DNA from 2 places in the Bartonella sp. AU15XJBT genome. Region 1 is predicted to be linked to the other one. Evidence: predicted binding sites of a transcription regulator. Region 1 holds the regulator's gene; the other holds the start of a gene.
The links. The regulator HrcA, encoded in region 1, represses chaperone genes, less so after heat shock. The targets are predictions, from matches to a motif close to GTTAGCACTCNCNNNNNGNGAGTGCTAAC.
Positions count from the first base shown of each region.

Region 2: a site for HrcA is predicted at 1,732-1,760, ahead of groES (co-chaperone GroES). Genes of this name have one in related genera too.

Region 1 covers NZ_JAQITG010000001.1:131,266-136,830, reverse strand. The annotation lists gene hemW (radical SAM family heme chaperone HemW) at 1-45, opposite strand, end outside; gene rdgB (RdgB/HAM1 family non-canonical purine NTP pyrophosphatase) at 42-689, opposite strand; gene hrcA (heat-inducible transcriptional repressor HrcA) at 1,173-2,243, shown strand; gene grpE (nucleotide exchange factor GrpE) at 2,369-3,037, shown strand; gene thpR (RNA 2',3'-cyclic phosphodiesterase) at 3,130-3,669, opposite strand; gene PVV57_RS00455 (HPr family phosphocarrier protein) at 4,307-4,600, opposite strand; gene PVV57_RS00450 (PTS sugar transporter subunit IIA) at 4,618-5,016, opposite strand; gene PVV57_RS00445 (HPr kinase/phosphatase C-terminal domain-containing protein) at 5,152-5,565, opposite strand, start outside.
Region 2 covers NZ_JAQITG010000003.1:145,928-151,492, reverse strand. The annotation lists gene groL (chaperonin GroEL) at 1-1,323, opposite strand, end outside; gene groES (co-chaperone GroES) at 1,384-1,680, opposite strand; gene fumC (class II fumarate hydratase) at 1,913-3,301, shown strand; partial or broken gene PVV57_RS02760 (Arm DNA-binding domain-containing protein) at 3,692-4,461, opposite strand; gene PVV57_RS02755 (outer membrane protein) at 5,502-5,565, shown strand, end outside.

The DNA.
Region 1 (5,565 bases):
TGCACAAAAGGGCCAATGAATGTAAATGCCAAAAGGTTCATTCATGAGAATGCCAAAAGATTTTCTGCCAAAAGTTTAAAAGCCCGTGCGCGATGTGAAAGAGGGGGAATGTCATTGTGTTGCCAGCTGTGTTTTTGCTCTGTTGACATTTCTCCAAAGGTATTTTCATATCCATCTGGTAAAAAAATAGGATCAAAACCAAAGCCTTTATCTCCCCGTGGAGGCCAAATGAATGTTCCTTCAACGTATCCGTGGAAATAATCTGCGTGGTTATCAGGCCACGCAATGCAAATGACGGATATAAAACGGCATTTTCGTTGGCTTTTTTCTCGTGCTCCGATTTTTTGGAGTTCATCTTCTATTTTTTGCATCGCTTTTGGAAAATTACGTGTACCATCGGCTTGAATCGCCCAATCCGCGGTATAAACGCCTGGTGCACCATCCAATGCATCCACCTCTAAACCTGAATCATCAGAGAGAGCAGGAAGTCCTGTCTTTTTTGCTGCTGCAAAAGCTTTAATATAAGCATTTTCTTCAAATGTTGTTCCTGTTTCTTTTGGCTCTGGCAAACCAAGCTCTTTTGCTGATTGTATTATTAAACCGAAAGGTGCAACCAAAGTGGTGATTTCATGTAATTTGCCGGTGTTATGTGTAGCAATGACAAGTTTTTTATCTGCTATACTTCTCATATAGATTTCTCCAAAAATGAAAGGGGAACTATTTTTGTGCTAAAAAACAGCTTAAATGCTCATATACACACATTCTGCTTGATTTTACATGATAGGATTATTTTACACGTTTTATGATATTTTATTCAAATAAAATTTTTCGTATTTTGTGAAGATAACGATTAAAAAGACATGAGAGATGATTTTTTTATGGGAGCCTTTTTATGGTAAAAGTCCAATTTTCTACTCCCAGTGGTTTGTAAACAATCAAGCTTCTCTTGGTAAGCCTCTAAAGAAGATCAATGCCTGTCTTAAATATCCAATCACACACTCTAACTAAAAATACCTCATGCATAATTTATATTGCCTTATAACATCATTCTAAAAGATGGTGTTTTATGGCTCAATAGGGTAGTATATTTTTATACTACTTTAGATTATTTGACCAAGCCTTGGCAAAACTTATATAAGAGAAGAGTGTTTTTAAGTAGTGAAACAATTGTGATGAAGCACAAACCTATTGATAATGAACTAAAATATCTTGATGAGCGTTCGCGTGATATTTTCCGCCATATTGTTGAAGCCTATCTTAATGATGGTGAGCCTGTAGGGTCACGCAATCTTTCACGGCTTTTGCAACAGACATTATCACCTGCGACGATTCGCAATGTGATGAGTGATCTTGAACATCTCGGTTTGATTTATGCACCGCATGTTTCGGCAGGGCGAATGCCAACCCAATCGGGTTTACGCTTTTTTGTTGATGCATTTATGGAAGCGGGTGATTTGCCAAACGAGGAGAGAGAAAATATTGAAATGCAAGTCAAAGAGGCTGGTCATGCACAATCGGTTGAACATTTTCTTGTTCAAGCAAGCCGAGTTCTTTCAGATCTCTCCCGTGGGGCTGGGCTTGTTCTCGCAACAAAACAAGAAGGAACATTAAAACATATTGAATTTGTGCGTCTTGATAGGGAGCACGCTCTTGCTGTTTTAGTGACTCAACAAGGTGAGGTTGAAAATCGTATTGTTCATTTGCCAGAAGGGGTTACCCATGCACAATTGACAGAAGCAACGAATTTTCTCAATGCTCATATTCAAGGGCGTACATTGAGTGAAGCTAAAGGGGAAATTGCGCGTTTGTGCGCGGAAACGCGGGCTGCACTTGATGATTTATCACATCATCTTGTTGAAACGGGATTAGCTCTCCTAGGAGGAGAAGGCGCTGATCATAAAATACACCTCATTGTTCGTGGACGCAGTAATTTGCTTGAAGATGTGAAAGCAGAAGAAGATTTAGAACGGTTACGCCATTTGTTTGATGACCTTGAAACACGTGAGAGTATGGCACAGCTTCTCGATTTAACGGATGAAGGTTCAGGGGTTAGAATTTTTATTGGTTCAGAAAATAAGTTATTTTCACTTTCTGGTTCTTCTTTAGTCGTAGCACCTTATCGTGATTCACAACAAAGAGTTATTGGTGCTTTAGGCGTTATTGGTCCTACACGGCTTAATTATGCAAGGATTGTGCCCATGGTTGATTATACAGCTCAACTTGTATCACAGTTATTGCGTTAAAACGATGCAGGTAAGTATTTGTGCTATAAAAGCTCATTGTATTAATATACATCTATACCCCTTGATTTTTGTCTGTAAAATTTCGATATCGAGAATAACAAATCTTATGAAGGAATAGAATTTTTATGTCTGATGAAAAAAACAAATTTACTGATGCTTCATTTGAAAATTGCGATTTAAAAAATCCCGCTGATCGTAATACACTTAAACAAGCAGCTGATGAACTTTTAAAAACACATAAAACAGAAGTACATGGAGACGTTGAAAAAGAAAGTAATGAAGTTGATCCTTTAGCGTCTTTGCAGGATGAAAATAAAGAGCTGAGAGATCAACTTTTACGTCTTGCTGCAGATATGGAAAATCTTCGACGTCGTACTGCGCGTGATGTAGCGGATGCGAGGGCTTATTCCATTGCTAATTTTGCACGGGATATGTTGTCTGTTTCTGACAATCTCAATCGCGCTTTGGAAGCGATTCCAGAAGGTGCACGTGAAAGTGATGCTGGTTTGAAATCATTGGCAGAAGGTGTTGAAATGACTGAACGTGCCATGATGGCAGCATTAGAACGCCATGGGGTGCAGAAAATTTATCCAGATGGACAAAAATTTGATCCTCACTTTCATCAAGCGATGTTTGAAATTCCTAATACTGATGTCCCCGATAACACTGTTCAACAAGTTGTTCAGGCTGGTTATATTATCGGGGAAAGGGTGTTGCGCCCAGCTATAGTGGGTGTGGCCAAAGGAGGAACAAAAGAAACTTCTGTTGAAACTGATAAGGCTTCACATCAATAACAAGCTTCCAACGTAAAATGCAGCATTTCCTGCAATTTCGCATGTATGAGGTTTTTTCTCAAAGAGCTTTAAAGGGTGTTTGTAACACCCTTTTATCTTTGAAGTGGCCAACTCCCTTTTACAATATATGGTGCATCACTTGAGGGAGATGGGGATGAAAATAAGACAAAGTGATCGACCTCAAAAGGAGGAAATGAAAAATCACCCCGAGAGGACAGATAAGGAGGAAGATCTGCAGGTTTAGTATCAAGCAGTCGTGCAATAGTAATATGTGGAGTAAATTCTCTTTCATCAGGCGTTAGATCTAAATGGCTACGAATATATTGCATCTTTTCGTGTAAAAGATTGAGAGTTTCACAAAGTTCAATGCGAATAACAAGAGAATGTGGAGCGTTTTCTGAAACAAAAATGTCAAAGTCCTTCATTTGTAGCATAAAAGGAGGGAACTTTATTGTGTCAAAGGCGTGCATAAGTGCATCCGCTGTAGCACCTTCAATTTCACCGAAAAAAGACAAAGTAACGTGAAAATTTTGCGGATTAATCCACTGCGCATTTGGTAAGCCATTTTGCAAGGATACAAGTTGTTGTGTTGTTTGTTGGGGAATTTGAAGGGCACTAAATAAACGAGACATGGTTATCTCCTTAAAGTAAAAAATACCACTGCAAGCACAATGGTGGATAATAATAAAGATGAATACACCAATAAGGATAAGGCAATTGTGTAGAAAAATAATGTCTAAAAAATGTTTATTCTATAATTGTTGCATTGAGTTCATAAAGCTTATGAAATTAAAAAAAATATTTATCGGGATAATGAAACCATACTCATATGTGTTTTGTCGCGAAGATGTGTGGTAGAAGGTTATGTGTATTTTCTCTCTACAAATACAAAAAGTTTAGTTTAAGATAAAGAAAATTGAAAAATTCCTTATGATGTGATTAATTCTATATTTTTAAAGTAGTTTAAAATTCAGCTTATTCAGTAGGGATAAAAGTTTTTCTCTACTGTAAAGATCTCATCATAAATATTAATCATGATAACAGCCATAATACGCAACAACTATTTAAATTTGCCAAATAATGTTAAGAAAGGAAGAAAAAATTCTATATAATAGAATTATGACAAGAAGTTACATTTATAATAATTGTGTTAATCTACAGTGGATATGAATATTGGCACAAAAACGGGAAAAGTGATCAAAGTCTAAGATAACGATGGACAGTTCTTATTCTCTAAGAATTATCATCCTTATTTATGGTGAGAAAGCGCTAGTTTTCCTCTCCGAAGTTGTTATTGATGAGTTTTTCAAGAGCATTAAGAGCATCTGTTGCTTCTGGTCCTGAAACACGAATGATGAGGTTGCAACCGGATGAAGCAGCTAGCATCATAAGCCCCATAATTGATGACCCACCAACGATTTTTCCATCCTTTTCAACTTCAACAGTAGCGTTAAAATTGTCAACAGTTTGTACAAATTTTGCGGAAGCCCTTGCATGCAACCCACGTTTATTACAGATATTGAAATGACGGCTTATACATGGGGAGGTATCTTTGGAAAGCATTGGTATTGTATTATCCGCTATAAAATCATACTTGGTACGTTAATATATTTACGCCCAGCTTCTTGCGCTATTCTTAACGCGTCTGATAATGAGATATCAGGACATTTGCGAATAGAAATCAGTTTAATAAGCATGGGCAAATTAACCCCCGCAATCATTTCAACGCGTCCTTTTTCAATAGCAGGAATAGCTATATTTGATGGTGTTCCACCGAACACATCTGTTAATATGATGACGCCATGATCTGTATTTGTATCGGTTACTGCGGCTATAATATCACCTCGGCGCTGATCTATATCGTCATCGGGATAAACGCATATTGTTGCAAACTTTTCTTGTGTTCCAACAACATGTTCCACGGCATGTAAAAATTCAACAGCCAGCTCACCGTGCGTTACAAGCACGAGTCCAATCATTTACGCAAACTCCTGTTAACTAATAAGATCCGACCATATTGGTGGGAAAGATATTTTACAAGGCTTTGTCTTGCTGCCAAGAAAAATTTGCAAAAAAAAGGCAAAAATTGTTATTTTTTTATCTTTAGAAAAAAATTAGACAGGTTTACGCCATATTTTTCTGAACAAAAATGCTTCAATAGCTTGACAAATGGCTGTACAATCGGCTTCACGAAGAGAGGGAAGTTTTAAAAGAGGGATGTGCAAATCTTCAAATTGAAAAGTTTTATTTGTGGAAAAACGTTCATATTCAGGGCCGAGAAAAACAACGCAATCTATAGTTGTATTCTTTTGAAATTCCATCATATAAAGACCAACACCACGAATCTCGATACCGCCCTGTAAGTTGTCAGGTGTGTATCCGTGAAGTTTTCCATTTTTCGCACGTAGCATTGTATAATCATCACTGATAAGTTTTGCTTCACGTTTTGACCACTCAGCGCGGTCGAGCAGAGAGAGGGTGAGGGTTGATTTTCCTGATCCCGATGGACCTATAATTAACAGCCCCTT
Region 2 (5,565 bases), on a different contig from region 1:
GATATTGATACCCGCTTCTTGGTCCGGATTGTTTCCTTTAACGGTCAACGCACTTGCTGCACGCAACAATGCGGTACCACCACCAGCAACAATACCTTCTTCCACAGCAGCGCGTGTTGCATTCAAAGCATCATCCACACGGTCTTTCTTTTCTTTCACTTCAACTTCTGTTGCACCACCCACACGGATAACAGCAACACCACCAGCGAGTTTAGCAAGTCTTTCTTGCAATTTTTCACGATCATAGTCAGAAGTTGTTTCTTCAATCTGCGCTTTAATCTGATTGACGCGTGCGGTAATTTCAGCCTTTTGTCCAGCACCATCAATAATGGTGGTGTTTTCTTTAGAAATATTCACTTTCTTTGCACGTCCAAGCATATCCAAAGTGACATTTTCAAGCTTAATGCCGACATCTTCAGAAATCACCTGTCCCGATGTTAAGATAGCGATATCCTCTAACATTGCTTTACGACGATCACCAAAGCCAGGGGCTTTTACAGCAGCAATTTTCAAACCACCGCGCAATTTGTTGACCACGAGCGTTGCCAAAGCTTCACCTTCCACATCTTCAGCAATGATAAGAAGGGGTTTGCCAGACTGCACAACCGCTTCCAAAACTGGAAGTAAGGATTGTAAATTAGACAATTTCTTTTCGTGAATGAGAATGTAAGGGTCATCAAGATCAGCAACCATTTTCTCAGCATTTGTGACGAAGTAAGGGGAAAGATAGCCACGATCAAACTGCATACCTTCCACGACTTCCAATTCCGTTTCAGCGGTTTTTGCTTCTTCTACGGTAATAACACCTTCATTGCCCACTTTTTCCATGGCATCAGCAATCATTTTACCGATTTCAGCAGCACCATTGGCAGAAATAGTTCCAACTTGCGCAATTTCTGCTGAAGTTTGGATTTTTTTAGCTTTTTTGAAAAGATTAGCCACCACTTCATCCACAGCAGCATCAATTCCGCGTTTAAGATCCATAGGGTTCATGCCCGCAGCAACGGCTTTGACACCTTCTTGTACGATAGCTTGCCCCAAAACAGTTGCCGTTGTTGTTCCATCCCCAGCAATATCATTGGTTTTAGAAGCAACTTCGCGCAACATTTGCGCACCCATATTTTCGAACTTATCTTCCAGTTCGATTTCCTTTGCCACGGATACACCATCTTTTGTGATGCGCGGCGCACCAAATGATTTATCAATTACCACATTGCGCCCTTTAGGGCCGAGTGTCACCTTAACCGCATTAGCAAGGATATCGACACCGCGCAACAAACGCTCACGCGCTTCACGGCCAAATTTGACTTCTTTAGCAGCCATTTAATTTCTCCTTGGAGTTTTTCTCAAAATAGTACACAATGAAAAATTGAGCGCTTTTAATTAGCCCATAATTCCCATAATGTCAGATTCTTTCATGATTAAGAGGTCTTCCCCATTAATCTTGACTTCAGTTCCAGACCATTTTCCAAACAAAATACGGTCTCCTGTTTTGACTTCGAGCGGCACGCGCTTTCCGTTATCGTCGAGAGCGCCATTGCCAACGGCAATAACTTCACCTTCTTGTGGTTTTTCTTTAGCTGTATCTGGAATGATAATCCCACCAGCGGTTTTATTTTCAGATTCAACCCGACGAACAACGACACGGTCGTGAAGTGGGCGGAATTGTATATTAGCCATGTTTTAAATCCTTAAAACTGAACATAATTGCATTAATCTTAGAAAGTTCTTGCTAGCACTCTTAAGTCGTGAGTGCTAACGCTGTTTAAGATATAAAATCGGCATTTCTCAATGTCAAGGATAGTCATAAAATAATTTCTCTATATAATGAAGCTTCCACGTCTTGCTTCTTCTTGCACTTTCGCGTTATCTAGCTTTTTTTAAGAACCCGTGAACAAAAAAGGATCTTATCATGGTTGAAACACGTCAGGAAACGGATAGCTTTGGAACGATTTCGGTACGCGAAGATCGTTATTGGGGTGCACAAACTGAACGTTCTCTGCATAATTTTAATATTGGCAGTGAAAAGCAGCCTCTTACCATCATTTATGCTTTAAGCCTTATCAAAAAAGCCGCCGCCCTTGTCAATATGGACAAAGGCAAACTTTCTCAAAAGATTGGAAAAGCAATTGTCACAGCTGCCGATGAAGTTCTCTCTGGTGCCTTCGATACGCATTTTCCTCTTTCTGTTTGGCAAACAGGCTCCGGGACACAAAGCAATATGAATGTCAACGAAGTGATTGCCAACCATGCCAGCATGCTTTTAGGGGGTAAACTGGGAAGCAAAAAACCCGTTCATCCGAATGACCATGTCAATATGAGTCAATCCTCCAACGATTCCTTTCCCACGGCACTTCACATTGCCACCACGCTGCAAACACGCCAACATCTCTTTCCTATTCTTGAAGCACTCATTACCACTTTCAAGAAAAAAGAAGAAGAATTTGCCGACATTATCAAAATTGGACGCACCCATACACAAGATGCAACCCCCTTAACGCTTGCACAAGAATTTTCAGGTTATCGAGTCGCCCTGGAAGCCAATCTTCATCGTATTGAAACAGCCCTTGCTGATGTTCAAATGCTTGCTCAAGGTGGAACAGCTGTGGGAACAGGACTCAACGCCCCAAAAGGTTTTGACGTTGCCTTTGCACAAACCATCAGCACCCTCACAGGAATATCCTTTAAGACGGCGCATAATAAATTTGAGGCGCTTGCTCATCATGGCGCACTTGCGCATTTCCACGGAAGCTTGAATGCTCTCGCCGCTGATCTCTTTAAAATTGCCAATGACATTCGGTTTTTAGGTTCTGGTCCACGTTCCGGCTTAGGCGAACTCAACTTGCCTGAAAATGAACCAGGCTCCTCTATTATGCCCGGCAAGGTCAACCCCACCCAGTGTGAAGCGATGACCATGGTTGCAGCCCAAGTTTTTGGTAATCATACCAGCGTAACCTTTGCTGCCAGCCAAGGACATTTTGAACTCAACGTCTATAAACCTCTTATTGGCTATAACGTTTTACAATCGATAACCCTTCTTGGTGATTGCATGCGTTCTTTTGATATGCATTGCATTCAAGGATTACGCGCCAATCGCGTTCATATTCACGCGCTCATGGAGCGCTCACTGATGTTAGTCACAGCTCTTGCTCCAGAAATTGGCTATGAAAAAGCCGCTGAAATTGCCAAGGCAGCGCATAAAAACGATACAACTTTGCGCACCGAAGCCCTCAAAGCAGGCGTTTCTGGAGAAGATTATGACCGGCTGGTTGATCCCAAAAAGATGATCGCTCCCCAATAAAGAAGCCTTGAGAGAAGATGCAAACTTCTTAAACCTTACGCATAAAAAACATCGGGGCGCCCACGCCCCGATTATGATTTCTCACAGTGTTCATTTTAGGCTCTCATCCCCATTCCAGCTCTTGTCCAAAGGAGATAATGCATTGATTAATGATACTACAAGCATTATCCAACTTGAATGAACGACCTCCCGTACGATTCTCTCATTTAAAGTCCATTTATGTTGAATCAATCAAAATCACTTGCTTGCACACCACAAGAAAGATGAGTGTGTCGCGTAAAATTGCGTAAGACAAGAAAAAATGCCTCGAATGAACTATCTTAAAAACCCGAGGGGTGGTCCACAACATTTTAGAGCAGCCCTAAATGTGTGATGGTAGCGGCTTACTCTTTTATGAAGCATAACGATGGGCGTGCTCAATAGACAAACAACTGTTGGAACAGAAAAGCGTAAAGCCAGTTGTGTTATGGTTGGTGTTTTGCAAAATATTTTATAAAAAACTGGTATATCTCTCCAATTCATTGCTAGTAAGCTTTATTTTTATAACATTGTTGCCCTAAGAGAGCGCGTGCTTTTGCTGTTTCTTGTAAATCAACCGCCACCCCTAAAGCAGCCGCATATTTGAGACAAAGATTAAGACGCATCAATGCTGTTCAAGCAGTTCCAGCTTTTGTATACCAAATAAGGGAAAGGGTATCGCGTATCTCTGTTTGTGCAATCTCTAAAACAGACAGACAGCCTAATTTAGGGAGAATATGCAGTTTTAAAGTAAAAACCAATCCCCCAAGCCATCACCTTTTTACGGCTTTCAAAAGCATCTAAAGCAATATCTTTTAAAGAGTGGAGCTTACGCATTGCTTCACGCGTTTGTTTTTCTTACGTTCTTTAATGAGGTCACAACCCCTCATACAAAACAGAACGCCACCCAGTTGCCCATTTACGGGCTTGTTTTAAAGAAACATCTCTCAAAACGCACTAAAGCCCATTTCACGACGACACCCGCGAATGGTATAACAGCCCCCATGGAAATAATATAAAATCTATTGTTTCTCCCCCCATCTTTACGCTTAAGAAGAAGCAAGCCGGAACCATCATTATATTTGCCAGCCCTAAAATGTTGCGACAGCTCTTGGCATTTGAAGACGGTTCATAAGAGCCATTTTTACTCCTTTCTTCTATAGTTTTTACCCCCACGCCAGCCCCGCTTGTGACATGCAAGCAAGTGACATTAATTGTTTCAATCTGAGAGGATTTGGAATGAAAGAATCTTACGATATTCGGAGTTTTAATTTAATATGCATAGCGGTAAACTATCATTATAAATCAATGTTTTGTAAAAAGCCCCCCCGAAAGGTTTTGACCTTAAGCTTTCTATCTTTCCTAAAAACAATCCGCGCCCTCACAGGGATTATGCTTGGATAGCGCACAATAAATTTGAAGCCCATCATGGCACTCTCATCCATTTCCCAAAACGCCTAAATACCTTAGCCACTGCTCTCTTTAAAATGATCAATGACAGTCAGCCTAAAGGCTCCAATCCACATTCCAACTGAGGCAAACGAGAAGAATAGTTTATCATTTTACATGAATAAAAAATCTCATGGAAAAATACTCTCCCCCTTTCCCCTTTTTATTCTTCATATACCCCTTTCTTATTTTTCATATTCCATTGAATCAATCCAAACGATGCACTTACATCATCACAAGAAAGCGTGGCATATCAATAAAAAACAATTGAAAAAAGTTGCTCTTCTTCTCAATTCCCCAAGACTATCGGCATACAAGAGGAGTCAACAATATTGAACAAAGAAAGGGGCCACCATGCACTTTTTTAATACGAAGTACATTTATATTAAGCATAAAGATAATAATCATTATGTATAATGCATTTATCGTTAAACAATAAAAAGTATTTTCGTATCTACAAAATGATATTTTTTAAAACAAGCTAAAACATTATTTATTACACCATAATGTTTTCTAAAACACAGAGAACACTAAAGAAATATATCCAAAAAAAATCCTAAAAATTAAGTCTTACAAGGGGAAAAGACAAACTAAACATTGTTTTAAAAAGCCTAATGATGAAAATTTATGGATTTTAGAGTATTTTATTTTTCCATAATGATATTAAATATAGATTTTTTTAACCAATTCATGCATAATGCATTATGTAATTGAAATAAATTGGGGACGTTTTATGAATACAAAATGTTTAATTGCACTATCTCTTTTCACTTTCATGACCGCTTCAACAGCGCAAG